Linked DNA regions of Methanococcoides burtonii DSM 6242. The protein of the gene in region 1 binds, or shares a complex with, the protein of each later gene. Links are inferred from orthologs where the notes say so. Each region holds a gene or a part of one and is shown in the gene's direction. Other genes may lie near its edges.

Region 1 (2,805 bases):
CAACTACTATGGGTAATTCTGTGAGGTTGGTATAATGGCAGAACTTCACCACAGTGAACACATTCCTCAATGGAAGAAAGACGAGATCGAGGAAATTAAGAGTCTCATTGAATCATATCCATTGTTTGGTGTTATTGGTATTGAAGGAATTCCTGCAAAGCAACTTCAGTCAATGAGAAGGGACCTCAAGGACTTTGCAGTCCTTAAAGTTTGCAGAAACTCTCTAACAAGAAGGGCACTTGATCAGTCATCTGATGATGTCAAGAAGATGGATGATTATATTGATGTGCAGACCGCACTCATATTCACAAAACAGAACCCTTTCAAACTCTACAAATTACTTGAGAAAAGTAAGACTCCTTCCCCTATTAAAGCGGGAATGGTAGCTACTAGCGACATTATTGTAGAGAAAGGCCCAACAAGCTTCCCACCAGGTCCTATACTTGGTGACATGCAGGGTGCAGGTATTCCTGCAGCTATTGATGGCGGAAAGGTTGTCATCAAGGAAACAAAAGCTGTTGCAAAGGCCGGCGAGGTTGTATCTCAGAAACTTGCAGCTATGCTGACAAGGTTGGAGATCTATCCACTTGAAGTCGGTCTTGATCTTAGGGCAGTTCTGGAAGAAGGTTCTATCTTCACTCCTGATGTACTTGCTATCGATGAGGAGCAGATATTCTCCAACTTCGTACAAGCAGCTCAGCAGGCATTCAATATGTCTGTCAATGCAGCATATCCAACTGCTATGAACATCAACACATTGCTTGCTAAGGCGGCATCCGATTCAAGGAACGTTGCAGTCAATGCTACAGTTTACGAGCCAGGTATCATGGATATTCTGCTTGGTAAGGCATACAGCAAGATGATGGCGATCGCTTCAGCAGCATCCTCCAATGATGATGCTCTTGACGATGAGCTAAAGGAAGCACTCGGTGCAGCAAGTTCTGCTGTATCAGCAGTTGAGGAAGTTGTTGAAGAGCAGGAAGAAGTCAAAGAAGAAGAAGAAGAAGAAAGCGACATGGCATCTGGTCTTGGAGCACTCTTTGGATAAACTAACTATCAAATATAATATTAATAACTAAAAGGTGAATTACAATGGAATACATATACGCAGCACTATTATTGCACAACGCAGGTAAAGACATAACAGAAGAGTCCGTCTCCGCAGTACTCTCTGCAGCAGGCACAGAAGTAAACGAATCACGTGCAAAGGCACTCGTTGCAGCACTCGAAGATGTAGATATTGAGGAAGCAATGGCAACCGCAGCATTCGCACCAGCAGCAGCAGTAGTAGCAGCTCCAGTAGCTGAAACAGCAGCTGAGGAAGTACCTGCAGAGGAAAATAAAGCTGAAGAAGAAGAGAGCGGCATGGCTGGTCTCGGCGCACTCTTTGGCTGAGCTATTTTTAATCCGATACTCGCATTATGCGAGTATCAATTCTTTTTTTTAATTAATTTCTTATTTTTTTACTTGATGATTCATTTCTAAAACAGTTTCAGAGGTCGATCTCTGGCTATTTGGATCATACTGCAATATTATCGTTTAGATCATTCTTCACTATTTTCTAAAACATCAAATAATGGGATGTTCATTTCTGGATCCCATTTCTCAATGAATGTAAGCATATGATATTTCATAAAGACCCTTAAAGGAACTGCACCCATAATCGATATCAACATTAACAATATGATCTCTATAAAAGCGATCGGTGCAATAATTATCCACGCTGCTTCCCCTATAATCATCGAAAGAACGAAATAGATAACTGCATCGATGATACTAAATAGCAATATTGGGATCAATATCAATACAAGAACAAGAATTACGACAGCTATGCTGCCTAATGCCCACAGGACCATCCTTCCAAGCCAGTACACAAACATTTGTTTCCAATCACGCCTGAAATTTGCGATAACTCTTTCCAGAGATTCAATAAATCCTGTGTAACTGTACATTGCAATAGGGATGCAAAGAACGATGAATGAATTAATTATGCTGCTTATTATGGACAAAGCTATTATCACCACAATAAGACTGGGGCTGGAAGCTATCAAAAGTGGCAAAAGGTTTGTTGATGGATTATGTACGATCTGCATTATAAGGGGCAAAGCAGCCATCAAAAATATTCCCAGGTATACAATTCTCAGTACAAGCCTTACTATGAATAGATCCAGTCCCATGCGTAAGAATTTGGCTGAATATTCCCGGAAACGAACGTCATTTTTTGTAACAGATTCAACAAGAACAAGGTCCATCACTGAAGCAAAGTATCCAAAGAGCAATACCAATACTAAAATTATTATAAATGCTGCGATCACCCATGAAATATCTGGTATCGATATCTGATCTATAAATGAGCTTAGTGTAGGAATTTCAGAAAAAGGTAATGAGGATGTATCCTGGAAATCTGAATTCGAAGAAGGTCCGTTGTAACCTTGTCCTCCTCCTCCACTTGCCAGAGCTATAATAATGGCAAGTTTTATCCATTTCCATATGGCAAATGGCTCAAGTAGTGCGACCCGTGTTCTTTTAAAAGCCACGTCGACCGCATCTACTACAAACCAACTCATGCAAATGAATACTCTACGGTGTTATAAAAAATAACCGGTTAGGTTATTCTCTCTTCCTTTGAACACCTGTCCTTTTCTTAAAACCGGTGCGTGCTTTGTCGCCGCTGCTGCCGCCACTGCTACGGTCGCTGCTTCTTCCGCCGCTGCTTCCACCACTGCTACGGTCGCTGCTTCTTCCGCCGCTGCTTCCACCACTGCTACGGTCGCTGCTTCTTCCGCCGCTGCTTCCACCACTGCT
Region 2 (3,039 bases), 780 kb from region 1 along the record:
GTAAGAAGCAGATCGCTCTTCGTATTGTGGATGAGGCTTTTGACATCGTTAACTCGAAGACAAAGAAGAATCCTGTTCAGGTTCTCGTAGAAGCTGTTTCAAATGCTGGTCCAAGGGAAGAAGTTGTCAGACTTAAATACGGTGGTATCTCTGTACCAAAGGCAGTTGATACAGCTCCACAGAGGCGTGTTGACCATGCATTGAGAAATATATCAATAGGTTCTAATCAGACAGCTTTCAAATCAAAGCGCTCTGCAGCAGAATGTCTTGCATCCGAGCTCATCGCAGCTTCTAACCGTGATGCAAAGTGCTTTTCCATCAACAGAAAGGATGGAAAGGAAAGAGTCGCAAAGGCAGCACGTTAATCGTGTTCCTTTTTTATTTTATATAATTATTCAATTGTAGGTTTTATCATGGGACGAAGGAAGAAAATGGTTGAGCGTGTTACAGCGCTGATGAGCAATCCATTAATGATCAGGAACATCGGTATTGTAGCTCACATCGATCACGGAAAAACAACTCTTTCAGATAACCTCCTCGCAGGCGCTGGGATGATCTCCAAGGAGCTCGCAGGCCGCCAGTTGTTCATGGATTCTGACGCAGAGGAGCAGGAAAGAGGTATCACGATCGACTCCTCTAACGTGTCAATGGTGCACGAATATGAGGGCAAGGAATATCTTATCAATCTTATTGACACACCTGGTCACGTTGACTTTGGTGGCGATGTAACCCGTGCAATGCGTGCAGTAGATGGCGCTGTAGTTGTCATCGATGCTGTTGAAGGTACAATGCCTCAGACCGAAACCGTTCTGAGACAGGCACTGAAAGAGCACGTAAAGCCGGTACTTTTCATTAACAAGGTAGACCGTCTTATCAACGAGTTGCAGGTCGATGATCAGGAGATGCAGATCAGGCTCGGAAAGCTCATCGATCACGTAAACAAGCTTATCAAAGGTATGAACGAAGAGCGCTATAACGCAGGCTGGAGAGTAGATGCAGCTGAGGGTACTGTAGCATTCGGTTCCGCTCTTTACAACTGGGCTATCAGTGTCCCTATGATGAAGAAGACCGGTGTAAGCTTTAGTGAAGTTTTCAATTACTGCCGTGAAGAAGACATGAAGTCACTTGCTGAAAAATGTCCACTCCACGAAGCAGTTAACGATATGGTTATCAGATTCCTTCCAAGTCCTATCGATGCACAGAAGGGCAGGGTCGGAGCTATCTGGCATGGTGACCATGAGTCCGGTATCGGTAAGCAGATGTCTGTTGCAGATGCCAAGGGAGATGTTGCTTTCATGGTAACTGATATTAGCATGGACCCACACGCAGGAGAAGTTTCAACAGGTAGACTTTTCAGCGGTTCACTTTCCCGTGGTATGGAAGTTTACGTTTCAGGTGCATCAAAGACGAACAGAATCCAGCAGGTCGGTGTTTTCATGGGCCCTGAGAGGCTTGAAGTTGATGCGATCCCTGCAGGTAACATTGCAGCGGTAACAGGTCTCAGGGATGCATTTGTAGGTGCCACAGTAACCACACTTGAAGGTATGGAGCCTTTCGAGAGCATCAAGCACGCAAGTGAACCTGTAGTTACTGTTGCAGTCGAAGCAAAGCACATGAAGGACCTTCCAAAGCTCGTTGAAGTTCTTCGCCAGGTCGCTAAAGAAGACCCAACACTCAAGATAACTCTTGATGAAGAGACCGGTGAGCACTTAATGGCTGGTATGGGTGAACTTCACCTTGAGGTCATTGCTCACAGGATCGAGCGTGACAAAGGTGTGGAGATCACAACAACACCTCCACTTGTCGTATATCGTGAGACCATCACAGGTACAGCAGGTCCTGTGGAAGGTAAATCCCCTAACAGGCACAACAGATTCTATGTTATCGTCGAGCCACTGGAGCCAGAAGTCCGTGAGCTTATACGCAATGACGAGATCTCCATGAGGATGCCTGAAGTTGAGAGAAGGGAGAAGCTCATGGCAGCAGGTCTTAATAAAGATGAAGCAAAGAAGATCGTAAATATCTTCGAGAGCAATGCTTATTTCGATATGACAAAGGGCATTCAGTACCTGAACGAAACAATGGAGCTTATCATTGAGGGATTCACCGAGGTCATGAAGGCTGGACCACTTTCCAAGGAACCATGCATGGGTGTCAAAGTAAAGCTCATGGATGCAAAACTCCATGAGGACGCTGTCCACAGAGGCCCTGCACAGGTAATTCCTGCATCAAGACAGGCAATCCAGGCTGCAATGCTTATGGCTGATGATACGCTCTTTGAACCATATCAGAAGGTATTCATCCAGGTCCCGCAGGAGCAGATGGGTGGAGCAACCAAGGAGATCCAGGGCCGTCGCGGTGTCATTATAGACATGACTTCCGAAGGGGATACAACCGTCATCGAGTCCAAAGCACCAGTTTCAGAGCTATTCGGATTCGCTGGTGATATCAGATCCGCAACAGAAGGTCGAGCAATGTGGAGTACAGAGTTCGCAGGTTTCGAACCACTTCCAATGAGTCTCATGACCGAAGTTGTTACAGGTATCCGCAAGCGAAAAGGACTCAAGGCAGCTTTGCCACAGGCAGAAGACTTTATGAGCATGTAAGGTGGATGTAAATCCATCTTTTTTCTACCTGAGACAATTCGCTGGAAAGGTTTAATAGTAGAAACAACCATTATGCTCAAAATTACAGATTATACCAATTAAAAATAAAGGAGAATATTATCATGGCTGATAAACCACATATGAACTTAGCAGTTATCGGACACGTTGACCACGGTAAATCAACATTTGTCGGAAGGTTGATGTTCGAGACAGGCGCAGTACCTGCACACCTTATCGAGAAATATAAGGCAGAAGCAAAAGAGAAGGGTAAGGAATCCTTCGCATTTGCATGGGTCATGGACACACTCAAGGAAGAGCGTGAGAGAGGAGTTACCATCGATATCTCACACAAGAGATTCGATACCGACAAGTACTACTTTACAGTAGTTGACTGCCCAGGCCACAGAGATTTCGTAAAGAACATGATCACTGG

The links.
Region 2: the proteins of rpl12p (region 1) and MBUR_RS06020 are in contact, whole or in part, in a crystal structure (PDB 5H7L), measured with the Pyrococcus horikoshii proteins. The link is inferred for Methanococcoides burtonii DSM 6242 from one-to-one orthologs. Residues at the interface, in WP_010886059.1 of Pyrococcus horikoshii: Leu100, Ala101, Gly102, Leu103, Ser104, Ala105, Leu106, Phe107, Gly108; in WP_048053510.1 of Pyrococcus horikoshii: Pro161, Met164, Met165, Phe168, Ser169, Ile172, Val195, Glu196, Phe202, Leu211, Ser212, Val213, Met216, Lys222, Phe223, Asn224.

Annotation. Positions count from the first base shown.
Region 1 is NC_007955.1:2,043,385-2,046,189, forward strand. Bases 16-2,743 are described here. They hold rpl12p (50S ribosomal protein P1), read left to right. Parts: upstream 16-1,092; coding sequence 1,093-1,395; downstream 1,396-2,743. Other genes in these bases: MBUR_RS10065 (50S ribosomal protein L1), read left to right, coding at 16-35; MBUR_RS10070 (50S ribosomal protein L10), read left to right, coding at 35-1,048; MBUR_RS10080 (DUF7544 domain-containing protein), read right to left, coding at 1,545-2,567; MBUR_RS10085 (DEAD/DEAH box helicase), read right to left, coding at 2,611-2,743. Also shown: more of MBUR_RS10065, read left to right, coding at 1-15; more of MBUR_RS10085, read right to left, coding at 2,744-2,805. UniProt on the Methanocaldococcus jannaschii protein: Forms part of the ribosomal stalk, playing a central role in the interaction of the ribosome with GTP-bound translation factors.
Region 2 is NC_007955.1:1,259,044-1,262,082, reverse strand. What follows is about bases 48-3,009. They hold MBUR_RS06020 (elongation factor EF-2), read left to right. Parts: upstream 48-413; coding sequence 414-2,606; downstream 2,607-3,009. Other genes in these bases: tuf (translation elongation factor EF-1 subunit alpha), read left to right, coding at 2,726-3,009; MBUR_RS06025 (30S ribosomal protein S7), read left to right, coding at 48-365. Also shown: more of MBUR_RS06025, read left to right, coding at 1-47; more of tuf, read left to right, coding at 3,010-3,039. UniProt on the Methanocaldococcus jannaschii protein: Catalyzes the GTP-dependent ribosomal translocation step during translation elongation.